DNA from 2 places in the Paenibacillus sp. Y930 genome. Region 2 is predicted to be linked to the other one. Evidence: riboswitches for the same ligand, from Rfam matches in the RefSeq annotation. Region 2 holds a riboswitch; the other holds the start of a gene.
What was found. A riboswitch is a leader RNA that binds a small molecule or an ion and turns the genes downstream of it on or off. The one in region 2 is predicted to bind thiamine pyrophosphate.

Region 1 (10,144 bases), 350 kb from region 2:
GCACTCCGTTAACATACACTTTCTTACTTTTCCAATCTACTTTAGCACCATATAATTCAGCAATTTTACGAACAGGGATATACGTAATTCCTCTGTCCAAATAAGCAGCACAATATAATAGCTGATCGACCATTACAGGTACAAGACTAGCCCTTTCAAACCCGCTTTCAGGCTTGAATTTGACCGTAGCCGTATCAAACGTACCCAAATTGTATTTTGTTATAAGCGACATAATTTTCGAGGAATAGTTAGGGTCTGTTGCGTAGCCAGCTAATCGAATTTGCTCTGCTTGTTCTATTGCAGTTTTGGCCTCCAGCACTTTAGCGTACCTCGTATTGTTGAACAACTCATCTTGATCCTTATAATAATGATATAACGTGCGATATGCTCGAAATGCAGCTTTCTCCTTCACTTCTTGACCGCTGATAAATTCCCATGTCCCTTTTGTTACTGCATCTCCGCGCCAATATGGAGTTAGCTTTCCACCACCTACTTTAATACCGCCAAGATTATTCCAGGCGTGAAGAACTCCACCCGTTTCTAATAAGCTTTGTGCTAATCTAACCGAAGGTAATATGGGAGAACCTTGCTGACGAATCAATACAATTGTAGGTACTATTGCAGCAAAAAACTGTTGTCTCGTTAACTCGCTCAAGTTCTCATTCACTCCCTTTTTGCTCATAGTTTGAATTCTAGTAATTCTATTATTTATGCTTTAAATGAGTAGAAGGAAACGGCTATTTATCCAATGGACAAATATTCGTTTCCTTCTATTGATTCTAGCTATTGCTTCTAAAGATATAATCGTAATGTATTGTTGTAAACAGCCTCTGCCACGATCTGCGGAGAAATCCCTTTCAGATGAGCAATCTCATTAACTACATCAATAACCATCGTTGGTTCCGTCATCTTCCCTGCAAATGGACCTTCGAACGGCCATGGTCCATCGGTCTCTACCATCATTTGACCCAATGGGTATGTGCGAACAAGTTCGCGAATTTCCGCTTCAACAAAAACATCAGGTGTAATCGAGATATAATAACCATTCTCAATCATTCTATGAACCGTCTCAGTCGGCCCTTTAAACCAATGAAAATGAGCCTTTTCGATTTGATGCTTTTCTAATAGATCACAGACAATACTAGCATCTTCATATACCGCATGCAGCGCTACTGGTCGATCTACTACTTTCGCAAAGGCAAGTATTCGATCAAGAAATGCAATGTAAGGTTCTGTTGCAAATTCCCTTCCCTGTTCCCTTGCTTCAAGCGCACTATAATAAGGCAAGCCAATTTCACCAATCGCAAACGATTGCTTAGCCATATGACATTCCGTTATCCAATCTATCAGTTGCTGCTCTTCTAGTTCACTAGGTAATGGCTGCTCGGGGTGATATCCATAAGCCGGAAAGATAACCTCGCCATACTTTTGAACAAGCTCATACGTCCGTTTAGATGAGAAGAGATCCATCGAAACCGCTACAATATGGTTGACCGATTGATGCAACGAACGTTCAATGATCGCTTCACATTGTTGTTCATTATATTGCTCTAAATGAATATGCGCATCGATATACTTCAAATTTCCATTAGCCATCGTAACGTCTCCCCAAACTTTTTGTAACATCTCGAAGAACTTCTTGTAAACAAAAAGTAGCATCGAAAGCATAAGCTATTGCTTTCGAATATAACAAAAACAGTATATTAACGGAAGTACGCCCCAATAGTTAGTGGAACCTAACCATTGGGGCGCACTGCCTAACTAACTGTTCGTATGAAGTTGCTCATAAATACGCTGCTTCAATTCATTAAAAGTCGGCGTACTCCATAAGTCACTTGCTCTAGGTCTGGCAAATGGCACGATGATCTCATCAACAATTGTAGCAGGCGAAGCTGACAACACTATAATGCGATCTGACAGCAATAAAGCTTCCTCGATACTATGCGTGACGAGCAATACCGAGCGACGATTTTCTTCCCAGATGGAAAGTAACCATTGCTGCATATGTAGTCTAGTTAAGGCATCCAATGCACCAAACGGTTCATCAAGTAGCATTAGAGTCTGAGGTGATAACAATGCCCGTAGAAACGAGACACGTTGGCTCATTCCACCTGAAAGCATATGAGGATACGCGTCCGCATACTCCGCTAGTCCGACTTTTTGCAGCCATTCATTCGCTTGTGTCTGAGCTTGTTGCTTACTAACGCCTGCTACCTGTAGCGCCAGTGCAATATTACGTTTCACACTATACCACGGCATTAACGATGCTTGCTGCGGCATATAGGCAACATGACCACGTTGCCCCGTTGTCTGCTGCCCATTGATCCAAACTTCACCTTCATTAATAGGCTCTAACCCACCAATAATTTGAAATAGCGTTGTTTTCCCGCTTCCCGAAGGACCAATAACAGATACAAACTCCCCTTCGTCTACACGCAGACTAATGTTTTGCAGAATTTGTTTGTCTTGTTTCTTATGTGTAAATGACTTAGAAACCCCGTTCAATTCAAGCATTAGCCTTCACTTCCTTTCTTCGGACGCCAATGAACAAAGCGCGACTCAATAAAGGAGATAATCCAAAATAGGAAAAGGCTTAGTAGTACAATTAAGAGCACCGAAGCGAACACTCGATCCGGCATATATCCTCTGGAAGATAAGATCAAGTAACTACCTAAACCAACTTTTGGTGATAACCATTCCGCTACGACTGCACTTAGTACACTATACGAAACAGCAATTCTCAAGCCACTGAATAAATTAGTAAGCGCACTCGGTAGCTCCAAATGAATAAACAGATGCCATTTCGATGCTCCGATCATACTCAAATAATTTTTAAGCTGATGATCTGCTTGAGCGAGTCCTCCCAGTGTAGCAATACATATTGGGAAGAAACAAACTAAAATAATAAGAAATATTTTCGGCATCATTCCGTATCCAAGTAGCATCGTAAGAATAGGAGCAATAACAATGACAGGAATCGTTTGTGATAAGATCAATACCGGATAAAACCCTTTCCTAACAATAGGAAGAAAATGTAGCACTGCTGCAAGGACGAACCCGGCGATAGCTCCACCTGCAAAGCCAATAAGCGATAACTTAGTTGTAGCAGCAAAATGCTCCATCAAGCGTGGCCAATCCGCGATCATACCTTGAAATACACCAATTGGAGAAGGAATAAGCCAACTATAGACAAGCTCCATCCTTACAATTAACTCCCAGACAATGCCAATAAATAAAAGTGTCACCACTGGGGGCCATATATTACTCCAACGAGATTGCTTATTTTCCATCCGGATATTTCTCCAACAATTTATCCATCGATGCTCCGGCAATTGGATTATATGAAATTTTGATTTGTGATAAAGCACCTGGACAACCAACTTCAATCATTGCTTCATGCATCTGTTGGACAACCTGCAATAGCTCTGGAAGATCACCCTCCATTGTCGTTTCCATTGGTGCAACGCGGTACGGTAGACCAGATTGTTTAATAATTGCAATCGCTTGATCTACATATGGAATGACACTTTCGCCATTATGTGTTTTCGGAATCATCTGAATACTTAATAATGCATTAGCCATTTGTAATATCCCCTTAGTATTGGTTTATTGTGGTAAAAACTCATTTGTAAATGCTGCTTCTGCATCTAGCTCGCCGTTTAACAATTCATTGCTAAACATCCAATCGGCATAACCTTTCCATACCGACAACTTCTGTTCACCAAAGCGGGGTGCATCATCCTGATATTTCGGGCTTAACCATTGTTGACTCGCTCTTACAAGCTCCGCATTCAAATCTGGCTCAGCAGCAATTAATACTTCCGCCGCATCCGCTGGATTGTCAATGCTATATTGATAACCTTTCGCAACTGCCGCGAGGAATGAACGAACTAGCTCAGGATCTTCTTTAACGAGTTTTTCACCTGTTACAACAACTGGCGTATAGTAATCTAAGTTCTCATTGTATTCGTTCATATACACCATATTCAAATCGACACCACGTAGCTCAGCTTCAATTCCTGTCCAAGCATAGAAAATCCATGCGAAATCAACATCGCGCTCAACTGCTGTGAAGAAGTCGCTATCACCCATGTTTACAATTTCTAATTTATCAAAATCTGCATTATCCGTTCTCATTAAAGAATCAATGATTGACGTTTCAATAGGGGAACCCCAACCGCCATAACGCATACCTTCGAATTTATTAGGTGAATCAATGCCCTTGTCCTTTTTAGAGGCAAATCCCGATGTATTATGTTGAATGATCGCCGCCAATGATACAACAGGAACACCCGCTACTCTTGCTACCGTTACATTTTCTTGATAACTAATACCAAATTCAACATTGTTAGAGCCTACTGCTGCATCTGCTCCGCCTTGTACTGGAGAAATAATGTCAACTTCAAGACCTTGTTCAGCAAAATAGCCTTTATCACGCGCCACATATAACCCGGTATGATTCGTGTTCGGTGTGTAATCAAGTACGAGCTGAACCTTTCGAAGCGTCTCTGTTATGTCGCCTGCGCCAGTCGTCCCAGCTTGATTACCTTGCTTCACCTGTTCATTGCCACATGCCGTTACTACATACAATAATGCGATAACTAATAACCATTTCAATCCTTTTACTTTCATGTCTTCCTCTCCCATTCATCTCTCTAATTATGATCGTCCAAGAAGAACACGCTGATTTACATAGGTAAATAAAAAGACGCCCTTCTATAAATTAGGAAGGGCGCCGTCAATTTCGGCTGTTACTTCGCATAGAATAGATTAGGTATAGTTTTCCACTATAACTTCATCTCATGCAAAAGTATGCTCTCATTCCTACGCTGGCATTATCCAGATCAGGTCACGGGTCGGAATTGGTTCATTCCCTCTCAGCCAGCTTACTAGCTCCCCAAAGCGTATTCACTTGGTCAATCTATTGGTCATTATAGCAAAGTCATTTCTCTTTGACTACCCTTTTTCATAAAATCATAAAAAGGATGGATGAATGTGTTTACAATAAGTCTATGTATGATTGTCAAAAATGAGGAAGATGTACTTGCTCGTTGTCTTGCTAGCGTGCAACAAGCAGTAGATGAAATCATCATCGTTGATACAGGATCAACAGATCGCACAAAGGAAATTGCCGCTAGTTTTGATGCAAAAGTATATGATTTTCCATGGATTAATCACTTTGCAGATGCACGTAATTATAGCTTTGAGCAAGCAACCTCTAATTATATTATGTGGCTTGATGCCGATGATGTTATTCAACCAGCAGATCTAGAACGTCTACTGCAATTAAAACAAACATCAGATTTCAATTACGATACGGTAACGATGAAATACCATCTTTCTTTTGACGATAATGGTAACCCAACATACAGTTACCGTCGCAATCGTCTTGTAAAACGAAGTAATAACTTTCGCTGGATCGGTGCCGTTCATGAGTACTTGGCAGTATCAGGTGCAAGTTTTAACTCCGAAGTTGCCGTTACGCACCGCAAAGAGCGTCAATCTAGTGATCGTAACTTGAATATTTATTTGGCACGACATGAAGCTAGGGAACAGTTTTCTCCACGCGATCAATTCTATTTCGCTAACGAATTGCGTGATCATCAAAGATACGAGGAAGCGATTCAATGGTATGACACTTTCCTTGAAGATAATGGGGGTTGGGTTGAAGACAATGTTGCCGCTTGCTCACGTAAAGCTCATTGTTATGAAGCACTTGGTCAACCTAATCTAGCTATTATTCATCTGCTTCGTACATTGCAATATATTCCACCTCGCCCGGACTTCTGCTGCCAGCTTGGTGCGCTTTTTGTTAATGATAGCAAATTTCAACAAGCGATTTACTGGTACGAGCAAGCGCTCTTAACTTCCCAGTATACATCCGATATGAGCTTCCATAATCCAGCAACTGCGACATGGTTACCTCAACTACAATTAACGGTATGTTATGATCGTCTAGGGAATTTGCAAAAGGCAGTTGAACATCATCGACTTGCTATGGCTATTAATCCGAATCATCCAAGTATGAAATATAATGAGAACTACTACAAGGGCAAAGGCTTATTATAGTCACTCATTAGCTTCACCAGTGTTCTGCCTCGTGCCTGTCCCTTAAGTAAAGTAGGTAGAACATCTGGCAGTTGCTCCAGTGTAACTTCTTGCTGGATTAACTCTTCTAAATTTGCTAATTTGAAGTCTGTCGCCAAGCGATTCCACACACTAAGTCGGGTGTCCATCGGGCAATATACAGAGTCGATACCAAGTAAATTAATGCCTCTTAGTATGAATGGGAGTACGGTTGTTGGTATTTTCACTCCACCAGTTAATCCACTAACAGCTACGGCTCCTCCATACTGAAGTTTACTTAGGAGCGCTGCAAGTTGCTCGCCTCCAACTGGATCGATAGCTGCTGCCCACTTCTGTTTGTCTAATGTTCTCACTTCTCCATTATAAACATCTGTACGCGATACAATTGTAGTTGCTCCGATTTTTTTCAAATATTCATGTTCCGATTCTTTACCAGTACTAGCTTCAACCTCGTAACCAAGTTTAGACAAAATAGCGACGGCAAAGCTTCCAACACCACCTGTTGCCCCTGTGACAAGTACTTTACCATTCTCAGGTGATACGTTATTATCTTCTAGTCGTTGAATGGATAATGCTGCAGTAAAACCAGCAGTACCAATAATCATTGCTTCTTTCAGCGTAAGACCGGTCGGAAGTGGCACAATCCAATCGGCTGAGATACGAGCATATTCACTGTAACCTCCAAAATGTGAAACACCGATAGCATAACTAGTGGCGATCACTTCATCCCCTATTTGAAATCTATCATCTTCAGATGAAACAACTACTCCCGCCAGGTCAATGCCAGGAACAAATGGATAAGTATTCACAATGTTACCGTTAGGAATAGTGGCTAAGCTATCTTTATAATTAACTCCAGAATAGTGAACGCGAATCAGCACTTCTCCTTGTGGTAAATCATCAAATGTTAGCGTTTTAATGTCTATAGAAAATTGATCCTCTTGCTTACTCACAACTAATGCATTGAATGATTGTGTCATCGTTGTACTCCTTTTAATATGTAGTCAGCAGGGGCAGTGAACAGTCTCTCTTGTCACTTCACTTAGCATGCAGTTTTTCTTATAAGCATAACAAAAAAATACACGAAATAGTACTAACAACCGTTCAAAACCTTTGAGCTTACGACATGAACAAGGGAGAAGCATGCATAATTTTTATGCACACTTCTCCCTCTATTAGGCTTGCTGTTTGAACTTCATATTCGATGTCGACTAAACTACGTTAGCATAACTTCGTTATCAAAGTCCGCTGTTTGAACTTCCCTTACTTGATTGCTCACCAATTAACTCCCAATCTGTTGCAGTATAACTCCCCATTTGCCATAAAGAAACGCCCTTCAATTCATAAAACTTAGCAAGCCATATTTTTTTGTCAATGCTTTGCGTATCCTCATAGTACATTACATGACTGCCACGCTCATCTGCAAACTCAGCTTTCGTTAGAAAATACGGCATCGTCCATGTCTTAACGACGCTTTGCATCGCTAATCTTTTCTCCACATCTGCAATCGCTGGAATAACTGGAGATGCGGTTACGCCATTGGAAGTAATCCATTGATTAGCCTGCTTCGAAATACCTAGTACTAGCTTTTCTTTGGGAATCACTTGAAGTGCCGTTACAATCGTATCGTTCACAAGCGGCAATGGAGCTGACGGAAGCTGGCTATCGGTAAAGTCATGGGCCATCAGAATAACTGTATCCGCAAGTTTACCTATTTCCTTCAAATCATAACCTTTATAGTAATAAATCGGCGGAACAGCAACTGACAATGTATACGCACCTAGCTGCTTCTTCAAATCTTGCAGAAATGCAACATAATCAGCGGAACTGTCCTCTTTCAACAATCCTTCAAAATCTATACTTACCCCCGTGAACGAGTAAGTTGGATCATTTAAAGTAGATACTAACGACTCGATAAATGCAGTCTGAGCTATTTTATCTTTAAGAAAGTCTTTCAAATTGCTATTGTCGTAAAATACCATCAGTTCCTTCGTTAATTGAGCAGAGTCGGCAGCAGTAAGAGCCTCCACATAACCACTTGGAATGACATTTACTGTTTTACTAGTCTTTGAATTTGTTTTCAAAGTTGCAACTCCAGCGCTACTATATTCCAAATGAGACCATCCGAGGATAACATCGGTAAGCTTATTCATCTGATTGATCGCACCATAGGATGAAATGGCATAAAAACCTGTAAAATCAACTTTTTCTTCAGAAACTCGCTTATCAATTAAGCGATAAATAACGGCTGCAGCCTGTTTGCGAATTAACGACTCTTTCGGCTTAAAGCCCGCTTGATCGCCTTCCATAATACCGCGACTAGCTGCGTAGTAAACATATGGTTGCATATCTACATCAATTGCAGATTGATCCTTGAAAGCCCGAATATCCCGCTCCTTCTTCCAATCTGTTGCAAGCCATTGCTGACGTACTTCATCCTTTTCCGAATCTAGTAACGCTTTCCCTACTAGCATTGCAACCTCTTGTCTAGTAATCGTTTGCGCTGGATTGAATGATCCCTTCTGATCTAGTAAACTATCAATCCACTTATGTTCATAGGCAACAGAAATAAACTTCGCTGACCAGCGATCCTTGGCAACCCCTGCAGGAATAGTTCCAATGGTTGCTGTTTCTAGCTGACTCGCCATAACAAGTAGCTTAATAAATGCCTCTCGTGATAGGTCAGCATTTGGACGATATGTTCTATCCTCGTATCCATTTATAATACCTAATGCAGATAACGAATAAATTGGTTCTCGCGAATAATCGTTCTCCTCATCCTTAAATGGTTGGAGCTGAACATTATACGCAAAAGCACTACTTGCAAATAACATAGATAGTATTATTACCAGAAAGCTCACTTTTTTCAACATAATAACCTCTTCACACTTCCTTCCTTTTTGTCCAATAGAGTTCATTCCATCTTTATTCATCCAAAATAATAGACGCAGAAAGGTAGCTCTTTGTTTCAGAAATGCTAGACCTATATTGAGTTGATAGGCTACAAGCTACATTTTCGCAACTTTACATATGATGGGATTGGTTACTTAACACCGTAGAAATCACTTTTTCTGGTGTGTTAGCAACATAATATGATGAGAATGCGTCACTTAGAATGAAGGATTATGAATAGGAGGTTAATAGTATGAAACGTTATTTATCGGTATGCTTATTCGTTGTCATCATGACTCTGGTTGGATGCTCAAATAGTACCGTCACAACACCTGACGCCGGCATGTTCAACATTATTGTTGATACATCTACAGATTTACAAGCAGGGGAGTCCATCTTACTAACTGGGAAGCTGTTAATCATTCCGACAGTTGATGGGAATAAAGTTCGCATGGTTAACGATATTGGATTTATGAAATCATTACAGCCAAAGGAGCAATATAGCAATGACGGTGAAGGTCATGTTTACCCCAAAAACAATGAATATATATTACCCGCCGGAAACTACACTATCGTTTCAAAAGCAAAGTTCAGAATCAAACATGATGGTACAGGCTATGAGTTTGAGATTGAATCCGAGCCGCTTAGTATCAAAGTTACATAATCAAAAACCCAGTCACCGAAAAAAAATCGGCAACTGGGTTTTTTGATTGCGTATGGATCCCTTCCTCATTATCTAGAGGTCAGTTTCTAACCTACTTATTCAATTATTGCATCTGTTATCACTAATTATTTCTCACACCGTACGCCTTCATACCAATGACGACTGTTTCAATGATTACCACGATCGCCGCAATATAAATTAGTATCTCAGTCCAATATTGCCACATTTCACTACTCGTCTGGAACATATCACTTCCAACGAACACAAGACCAGCTTGCATCAATTCATCAAGGAATGTCATATTCCATAACGATTGGTCCATCAACATAATCAATGCTAAAAGGAACCACAATAGATTGAATAGAATCTGCATTAATATTATCATCTTTGTCCATCTGCCCGTTACGAGTTTAATACCCTCTTTCAATAAACTGAACACTGCAAGAATCCACATAAAAGGTAGGTAACTTTGAAGGACCTCAACATTGAAGAAAGAAATTA
Region 2 (10,144 bases):
TTACGCTGTACTTTGTTCATATCGTCAAAAAGTTTGACAATACAGGCGAGGATCAAGAGGATCTTATTTCCATCGGAACAATCGGCTTAATTAAAGCGATTGAAAGCTTTCAAACTGGTAAAGGTACAAAGTTAGCTACCTTTGCCGCAAGATGTATTGAGAACGAGATACTTATGCACCTTAGATCATTGAAAAAAACTCGTAAAGATGTTTCATTGCATGATCCGATTGGAACGGATAAAGAAGGAAACGAGATCACTTTAATAGATATACTCGGCAATGATGTGGATGACATCGCTGATCAGGTACAGCTTGAAATGGAAAAAAGTAAAATATATAAAAATCTAAGTATTCTTGATGATCGAGAAAAGGAAGTTGTTATTACAAGGTTCGGGTTGTTAAATGGCGGAGATGAACGTACCCAGCGTGAAATTGCGAAGGATCTTGGGATTAGTCGGAGTTATGTTTCTCGGATTGAGAAGCGTGCGCTGATGAAGCTTTATCATGAGTTTTATAAGGGGAAAAGGTAAAAAAAAGGCTAACGCTTGAGGATGGAGAAGTAATCTATATTGTAGATAAACAAAAGCACCTTATGTTGGAAATACGATTAAGTAACACAAATCGTACCCACTTTGAGGTGCTTTTTCATGCAGAGATAATATGCTGGGGCAGGTATTAATCTATATTTTCTAATTTGGAATAAACACATATAATAATAGTAGGGCGATGCCTAACCTGTTGTTGAGCTTGCATAGAAAAAAAGACTGATCCCGTCAAATGAATGGTCAGTTGGCAAGAAACTACCGTAGTACTGCACGAACATAGCAGTCACATTAGCTATTCTTCTTTATTCTTTATTCTTTTTCCCTTCTTCTTGCTTCCTTTTCTCTTCTTCTTTCTTCTTTTTATCTTCTTTTTTCTTCTCTTTTTTTCCTTCCTCCTCTTTTTTATTTCCCTGATTTGTTTTATTCACAATAGTAGTATTCTCTTTTTCTTTCGCTTGTTCGAGTATAGGACGTTTAAACTCAGATGTAGGAACATCCTTTAAGGCTAAGGACATCATTTCGCTGAATATTAAAGCAGGGTATTGCCCACCGGATGTTGTCAAATAATGATTGCTATCCGTGTGATCGTAGCCTAGCCAAACTGCCCCTACTAGCTCTGGCGTATAGCCGACAAACCATGCATCTTTAACACCTCCGGTGATCCCTTCGAACTGTTTGTTCTGTGGTAGCTGCGTCGATCCCGTTTTCCCAGCCACAGGACGATCGATTGCCGCATTCTTTCCTGTACCTTCCCTTACAACATCTCGCAGTATTTCGGTCATCGCATAAGCATTCTTTGGAGACATAATTTCAACCGGTTGGTGCTCTGCCTCAGCTAAAACCTGTCCGTCCACCGTTGAAATTTTCGTAATGGTATGCGCTTGAACCTGCACTCCAAGATTAGGGAACACACTATAGCCTTGCGCAATTTGAAGCGGTGACACTCCTTGGGACAACCCACCCAGTGCCACACTTAAATTACGATCTTCCTCTACTAGCGGAATACCGAGTTTCTCTACAAACTCTATGCCAGTATTAAGTCCAATTTCGTTCAACAGCCATACCGCTGGAATATTTCTGGATTGGATAACTGCCTCTTGAAGCGATACTTGCCCTAAAGTCAGGTGATCCACATTATTAGGTCGGTAACCCTGAATATCCAATGGACCATCATATAGTGTCGAATTTTCGTCGTACCCTCTTTCCAAAGCAGGTGCGTAGACGATTAATGGCTTGAATACCGATCCGGGTTGCCTGACAAGCTGTGTAGCATGATTGAAACCTCGGAATACATGCTCTCCTCGCTGGCCCACAATTCCGCGTATACCACCAGTTGACGGATCCATGATGACTGCCCCGCTCTGCAGCAACTGGTCGGATGCGCTTTCTGGGAACAAAGATTCATTGCGGTATGTTTCTTCCATTGCGTTCTGAACCACCGGATCCAGCTCTGTGTAGATGAGTAGATTTCCAGCAAGCAGTTGACGCTCGGTAAATCCATATACACGAATGGCCTCTTCGATTACTTCATCCATATATGAAGCATATTGACCTAACAAATGGTTGACCTGTTCCTGAGGAATTTCCTTCAGCACTTTAATCGGTTCTGCTTTGGCGTGTAGATAATCTGTTTCGGAGATAAAACCCTCATCTTTCATTAATCCTAGAACGAGGTTGCGACGCTCCAATGCAATCTCCTTATTTTTAAGGGGTGAATATCGACTTGGCGCTTTCGGTAATGCGGCAAGCAAAGCGCTCTCGGCCAATGTCAAATCATTCGTTTGTTTGCCGAAATACCGCTTGGCTGCCCTTTGCACTCCCCATTGGCCTTCTCCAAAATAAATTTGATTCAAATACATTTCGAGAATTTGGTCCTTATTATAAAGTGTCTCGATCTTGAGTGCATAAGCAGCTTCCGTCAGCTTGCGTGAAAATGTTTTTTCACCCGTTAGAAATACGTTCTTGGCAAGCTGCTGAGTAATCGTGCTTCCGCCTTGTACTGCACCGCCTTCCTTTGCATTACGGAAAGCTGCGCGAACAATTCCAAAGATGTCCACTCCGGTGTGATCATAATATCTCTTATCTTCGACCGCGACGATCGCCTGTTGGAGATGCAGCGGTACTTGATCGATCGAAACATATTCAATTTTTGCAGATGTGACCTCGGAACTAACCTCGCCGTACCGATCTATAAATTGGGTCGGAGCAGATATAGGAACGACTAGTTTGGCGATATCAAGAGTATGGATCCAATAGACCCCGATTGCTAATAGCGATAAAAGTAGAAGCATAATCCCGATGATCCATATTCGGAATCGCTTCACCAACTTAAAGATGCCGGAGAGCCTCCAGCGGGTTTCTTGGTTTTTATGTAAATGATGTTTATTCATAGATGCCTCCCACTATAGAAAAGAACGAACTTAGAGCGATCGATATTCTATAATAATGGGGAGCAATCGAGTGATAGTCAAATTAATATTTTGCCATAAAGATTGCTGATATATATTTACATATGTAATTCCATTCTTGATTTTGCTAATTGTTGTATACGAAATTGACACTACATACTCCACATGGTTTGGTTAATAAAAGCTAACGATAGAGCGAGTTATCAGCTATAATATATTGTATGATTATACCAAATAATAGAATAGAGGAGGAGAACAATAGTGGAAAAAGAAATGGATAACATTGCTCGTAACAAGCAGGGATTTAAGTTAAGCACCTTGTCAGGTTATTTTCAAAATATTGGTGTAGATATTATGGCCTTCGACGATATTTATCCGGAAGGGCATCAATCAGGTGTCAGCATCATCATGCATGGAAATCGCGTTGCTACGAACGGCGATATACGTTTTGAACAGACGCCTGGACAGTGGCAACCCGTACCAAAGCAAGGTAAGCGAGAACTGGATGAAGAGTTGAATACGATTACCACTTCGTTAAGTTTTCCGGACACATCAAGGCACCTTAAAGGTTTCAATCCGATGATCTATCCAGATTTTGAGTTCAATTACAAAGTGGTTGTTAAAGGTGAAGGCTCGTCGATCAAAGTGTCTGTAGATCTAGATAGACCGATACCTGACAAGTTTGTCGGTAAAATATGCTTTAACATGGAACTGTTTCCTGGCGTACTATTCGGAAAACCTTGGATTATGGACGACAGGCATGGAATTTTTCCGCAGCAGCCCAACGGACCGGTTCTATCGGTACCGCCCAATTATGTACATACTGGTAATTTTAGCGAACCCGATGCAAAGGCTGACACAAAGCGACTGTCTGGCGACAACAAGGGCTACAATCCGATCATTGCCGATGACCTCATCGCCGATCCGTATGCCGTTGGTAAACGCTTTACCTCACGGCCCGACGATCCGTACAACCGCTTTACTGTCGAAAGTAAGGGTGCAGAGCTTAAACTGTACGATGGCCGCATGAACCATAACAACGGCTGGTTTGTACTTAGTAGCGAAGTACCTAAAGGGGCGACCAACAATGCGATTCAATGGGTAATTACACCGAATGTTATAGAAGATTGGATGAATCCAGCAGTCGTTCAAACATCACAAGTAGGCTACCATCCGAAACAGACGAAAACGGCCATCATTGAACTTGATAAACGTGAAAATATACGCGAAAAACCAGTCCTTCTTAAAATAATCGAGACAGGCGAGAACAAGGTACTCTCGGCTCAAGGATTGGAATGGGGACAATTTCTCCGCTATCGCTATTTGAAATTCGACTTTACGGATATAAGGGAAGATGGTCTGTACAAAGTTCGTTACGGCTCGTCGGAATCGTCCGTATTCCGTATCGCCAGCGATGTTTATGACCGAGGCGTCTGGCAGCCGGTGCTGGAGTATTTTCTTCCGGTACAGATGTGTCATATGCGAGTGAGTGAAAAATACCGCGTATGGCATGGCCATTGTCATGATGACGACGCTCGGATGGCCCCGGTAAATTATAATCACTTCGATGGATACGAACAAGGGCCATCCACACTGACCCAATACAAACCAGGCGACGTCGTTCCAGGGCTGAATGTTGGGGGCTGGCACGATGCTGGTGATTTTGACCTTCGTGTCGAGTCACAATCTGCCGAATTTTACACCTTAGCCCTAGCGTATGAAGCCTTCGATGTCAATTATGATGTGACGACGATCGATCAAGACGAACGCATCGTTGAAATCCACCAACCAGACGGAAAGAACGACATCTTACAGCAAATCGAGCATGGTGTCTTGTCCGTCGTAGGTAGTTATCGTGCATTGGGGCGGCTGTATCGTGGGATTATCGAAAACGACCTGCGGCAGTATGTACATCTTGGCGACAGCGCGACGATGACTGACGGTATTAAAGGAAATGATGACGACCGCTGGGTGTTCACCGAGAATAATCCGCCGCGCGAATTGACGACCGCTGCTCATCTGGCTGCCGCTTCCCGCGCATTGCAAGATTTCAACCATATATTAAGTGCTCAAGCATTGCAGGCCGCCTCCGAGATCTTTAAAGTGACAGATGGATCCAGTCCCGCCAAGGAGGCAAAATTACTTGCCGCTGTAGAATTATTCCTCACCACCGGCGAACAACAATATAAAGACTTTCTACTATCAGAATCCGATTATATCGTCGACTCCATTGACAAGGTGGGCTGGTTTACCGCAAGAGCCGAGAAAGTGCTGAATGACGCTAGTTTCACCAAAAAGATTCGCGATGCATTACCTGCTTTGAAAGAACAGTTTGCGCAGCAGAGCGCCGAAACACCTTATGGAATACCGTATCGCCCGCATATATGGGGTGCTGGATGGGGGATCCAAAGACTGGGATTTGAGTACTATTTCCTACATAATACATATCCTGATATTTTCGATCCCGAATTAGCTCTTAATGCGCTTAACTTTGTTCTTGGATGTCACCCTGGATCCAATACGGCGTCGTTCGCGTCGGGTGTCGGGGCTATATCGGCAACAGTAGGGTATGGACTTAATCGCGCTGATTGGTCGTATATTCCCGGCGGCGTCATCTCTGGCACTGCATTGATTCGCCCCGACTTTCCCGAACTGTTGGTCTTCCCTTATTTGTGGCAACAAGTGGAATATGTAATGGGAGGCGGTTCTACACATTTTATGTTCTTAGCATTAGCGGTGCAGCAAATTACGGCCGATAAATAAATAATAAGTGTAGTATGATTACGCTAGATATAGATACACAATTAATTAGAATTGAGGACTATTATGAAAACCATTGCAGTATATTGCGGCTCCAGTATGGGCGCATCCGAGGTATATCGTGAAGCAGCGATAAAGCTTGGCAAAGAATTAGTTAGACGTAAGCTGACACTTGTATACGGTGGAGCAAGCGTTGGAATTATGGGTATCATTGCTGATACGGTACTACAAGAAGGTGGAGAAGTTATCGGAGTCATTCCTGCCTTATTAGAGCAACGCGAAATTTCGCATCATGGACTTACCAAGCTTATTAAAGTAGACAATATGCATGAGCGTAAACATAAGATGATCGAATTAGCCGATGGCTTTATTGCATTACCGGGCGGACCTGGTACGATGGAAGAGTTTTTTGAAGTATTCACTTGGAGTCAGATTGGTCTACATCAGAAGCCTTGTGGATTATTGAATGTAAATGGCTACTATGACCATCTACTCTCCTTCTTCGATCATATGCAGCAGGAGCAATTTTTGAAGCCAATGTATAACGAGATGAACCTTGTAGCTAATGATGCTGCCGAATTACTTAATCAGTTCTCAAGCTTCACTCACCCAGGCTTGAAAACATATGAAAAAATTTAGATTACTGCTACAACCGAAACTTTCCTTCCAAAAGTTATTGTATAATATAGGAAACTGTAGTAAGTTATAAGACAGTTGCATATGAAACCGTCCGGGTGCTTGAGGAATCAGGCTGAGATAGTAGCTAGTACCGCTACTGACCGTTGATCTGAACTGGATAATACCAGCGTAGAGAATGGGGTTCTAGAAGAAATTTTTCTGACCGTCTGCGTATTACCAGACGGTCTTTTTATGCTTCCATCACAAAAAATGTTGGAGGTTAGCAGTATGAACAAATTAAAGCTTACAGATGTTGTCGTCATTATTATGATTGGTATTGTTTTCGGAGTTATTATGCATTTCTGGGATAATCTTTACAGTGTAGTGAAACCGATACTCCCAACTTTTAGACAATTGATTTATGGCATGTGGTTCATGGTTGGTCCCTTTGCCTATCTAGTTGTCCGCAAACCTGGTGCCGCTCTAATCGCTAGTGTTGCAGCTTCTGCCCTATCCTCGATTATGGCATCAGCAGGCTTAGAAGTATTAATGTATGGATTTGTACAAGGACTTGCTGCTGAGCTTGTATTTGCTAGTTTCCGCTACAAAAAATATAATTTAGTCGTTGCTGGCTTGGCGGGAGTTCTGTCATGTCTAGGTAGTTTTATGCTAGATCTTGGCTATGGCTATGCCGATCTTGAAACTTGGGCTTTAATCGTGAAATACGGCTTACGCGTCATTAGTGCATTTATCTTTACAGGTATTTTTGCTTACTATATTGTTCGTGCATTAGAGAAAACAAAAGTGACGTCGTTAGTACGACCGATTGATCAAAAAGAATTCGAGCAATTGCAAAAATAATGAAGTAATGCTGGAAGCATACGAATGGAGGGATAGCGTTTGGCTAATATCGCAGTAAGTGTGGAGCAATTACGGCTCAAATTCAGTGGAGAGCAAAGATTAGTCTTCCAAGATTTCAACTTACATATCGCTGAAGGAGAGAAGATTCTTATTCTCGGTCCTAGCGGCTCGGGAAAATCTACATTGCTACAAGTACTAAGTGGTATTATCCCTACCTACTCCTCTGTTCCGATGCACTGTACATCGATTCAGACGCCAGAACATTGGGGATTTGTCTTTCAAGATCCTGACACCCAATTTTGTATGCGCTATGTTGATGAGGAGCTTGCCTTCGTCTTAGAAAATCGACAAATGGCTCGCGAGTTAATGGAGCCAGCGATGCGTCATGTCCTTGATGTAGTTGGGCTTCAACTTCCATCACTGCATACGCCGATTGGAAGACTCTCCCAAGGGATGAAGCAGCGACTTGCTTTGGCAGCAGTACTGCTGTTAGAGCCTCATACCGTTTTCCTTGATGAGCCTTCCGCTCTACTTGACCCCGAAGGGAAACAGCTTATTTGGGAAAGTTTGCGTAACAGTTTACAGCAGCATACTGTCATTGTTGTCGAACATCATGTAGATGGTATACTCGATTGGTTTGATCGAGTTGTTATATTGAATGAATCAGGCGTAATTGTTGCTGATGATACCCCCTCTTCTATCTTTGAAACTCAGCAGCAATTACTGCTTCAATATGGCATTTGGTATCCGAATGTATGGCAAACCTATTTATCTGGGCAGAAGCATATTTCTTATCATACTGCTACTCCCACTAGTACTAATATCATCATCGAACTTGAGCAGTTCAGTGGTTCGCGAGGCAATCGTACACTTATCGAAGTCGAGCATGCTACGATTACAGAAGGTTCATGGATTGCTATTACAGGTGCGAATGGCGCAGGAAAAAGCTCATTACTGCTTGCGTTAGCTCGTCTAATCGATAGCAGCGGACAATATAAAATATACGACCAAGCGATCGCAACTGGTAAATCAAGAAAGTTAACAGTACCGCTAGAAATCTCTTATGTATTTCAAAGTCCTGAACTACAATTCATCGCGGATACTATTTATGAGGAGTTACTCCATTCCTACAAGCAGGACATATCTCAACCCGATTACAAAAGCAGCAAAGCTCATAAGAAGCAGCAGGGGCATAAACCGCAGAATGATTACATGGAGACCATTCAAAACTTATTTGCTCAATTCAGATTACATATGCCATTAGATCGACATCCCTTTGAATGTTCCGTTGGTCAAAAACGCCGACTTAGTATATTAACAGCGATGGTAGAGCAACGACCGATTCTATTGTTAGATGAACCTACCTTCGGTCAGGATGCTGCCAACACATTTACCATTATTGAGAAGCTTCAGCAAATGAACGCACAAGGTGTTACGATTATGATGATTACGCATGACCCTATTATTGCTTCACATATTGCTAGTGAGGAGTGGCATATTGCAGATGGTCGTCTACATTCGATAACAATCAACAATCAACACAGAGAAAGAGGTGATGCTAGTGGACAATGTATGGAATTGGTTCATACCAACTAAGACAACATGGCTTCATGATGTCAATCCAGCATTCAAATTCGTGGTCCTGATGGCAATTATGATCTTTCTCTTTTTCAGTCGCAATGCCGAGCAGTACATTTTACTATTTATTAGCTTTAGTATGTTGTTATGGACGATGAGCGGCTTCCCTATTCGTAAATTAGCCCTGCTGCATATTCCGATAATAATTTCAGCTATCTCCTCAGCGTTTACGCTTTTGTTGTTCGGAAGAGGTCAAGAAGTTTTGTGGCAGTGGGGAATTATGAAGATTTCAGAAGAAAGCATTGCTTCGGCAACGCTTATTGGTAGTAAGTCTGTCCTTATTGGAATCGTTAGTCTGATCCTCTTGTTAACGACATCTCCAACATTATTACTCTACTCTCTGATGCAACAATTACGTTTACCTGCTAAATACGTATATGCATTTATGGCTGGTATTCGCTTAATTCCAATCATTATTGAAGAATTTCATATTCGTACACAAGCACTTAACGTACGGCGCATGCAATTAGGAAATGGGGTTCGTTCACTATTTGTACGAATGAAACTTTATTTCATCCCGCTCCTCGCTCAAAGCATTCGTCGTGCACACCGCATTGGGATTTCCATGGAAGCGAAGCAATTTCAAGCGAAAAGAACTTATTATTATGTAACGAAATATAGCATCAACGATATGATTCTATTGATTTATGTTAGCTTTAGCATCATTATTACGTTTTCCTTCAGCTAGTACTACATAGAAATACATCACGCTTGAAATGTGCTTTTTCGATACATGCTTCATCTTCAATCCGAAAGCCAAGCTCCATTAATTCCGTTCTAATTGGCTCCACCGATACAATAATTACTCGGCTAGCCATGGAACTTAATGATCGTAGCATTTCATACCGCTCATCCGCTGGAAGAACTGAGCAATGATTATAAGGGAGATCGACTATCGCGACATCATATGTTGTTTCTATTTCAATCATATTATGAATACGTAATTCACAATGGTAATCGAATGCTGCCATATTTTCTCGCGCGCCAACTACAGCAAGTGGATTGATATCGCCGCCCGATGCTTTGATCCCTTGCGAGCATGCTTCCATCAATACTGTACCGATTCCACAGCATGGATCGAAGAATTGAATGCTTTCATTCAATGATGGTACAGCAATATTGACTAATGACCGAGCTACCTTTGTACTTAATGCAGTCGAATAATGCCGCGGTTTATCATTATGCCGTTGCCAGATTGGATCATGCCACTCCAGCTCGCCAAACACCCAAGCTTCCTCGAGCTGTATTACTCCTAGCAGTAGTTCAGGCTGCTTCAAATCCACTTCGCCCTTCACTTGTCCGCCAAGCTGCTGC

Region 1: it holds a riboswitch for thiamine pyrophosphate, as region 2 does, so the genes downstream of both, AC1TO5_RS01945 (ABC transporter substrate-binding protein) here and AC1TO5_RS03565 (ECF transporter S component) in region 2, are expected to answer to the same signal.

The regions. Positions count from the first base shown of each region.
Region 1 covers NZ_JBXCIX010000001.1:379,841-389,984, forward strand. The annotation lists gene AC1TO5_RS01920 (glucosaminidase domain-containing protein) at 1-655, opposite strand, end outside; gene AC1TO5_RS01925 (TatD family hydrolase) at 793-1,626, opposite strand; gene AC1TO5_RS01930 (ABC transporter ATP-binding protein) at 1,762-2,514, opposite strand; gene AC1TO5_RS01935 (ABC transporter permease) at 2,514-3,290, opposite strand; gene AC1TO5_RS01940 (MTH1187 family thiamine-binding protein) at 3,280-3,582, opposite strand; gene AC1TO5_RS01945 (ABC transporter substrate-binding protein) at 3,607-4,632, opposite strand; TPP riboswitch at 4,804-4,910, opposite strand; gene AC1TO5_RS01950 (glycosyltransferase family 2 protein) at 4,990-6,069, shown strand; gene AC1TO5_RS01955 (NADPH:quinone oxidoreductase family protein) at 6,045-7,067, opposite strand; gene AC1TO5_RS01960 (glycosyl hydrolase family 18 protein) at 7,326-8,960, opposite strand; gene AC1TO5_RS01965 (hypothetical protein) at 9,233-9,643, shown strand; gene AC1TO5_RS01970 (HAAS signaling domain-containing protein) at 9,765-10,144, opposite strand, start outside.
Region 2 covers NZ_JBXCIX010000001.1:729,726-739,869, forward strand. The annotation lists gene sigK (RNA polymerase sporulation sigma factor SigK) at 1-530, shown strand, start outside; gene AC1TO5_RS03550 (transglycosylase domain-containing protein) at 848-2,935, opposite strand; gene AC1TO5_RS03555 (glycoside hydrolase family 9 protein) at 3,215-5,716, shown strand; gene AC1TO5_RS03560 (LOG family protein) at 5,780-6,352, shown strand; TPP riboswitch at 6,434-6,544, shown strand; gene AC1TO5_RS03565 (ECF transporter S component) at 6,620-7,192, shown strand; gene AC1TO5_RS03570 (ATP-binding cassette domain-containing protein) at 7,232-8,788, shown strand; gene AC1TO5_RS03575 (energy-coupling factor transporter transmembrane component T family protein) at 8,754-9,518, shown strand; gene AC1TO5_RS03580 (TRM11 family SAM-dependent methyltransferase) at 9,511-10,144, opposite strand, start outside.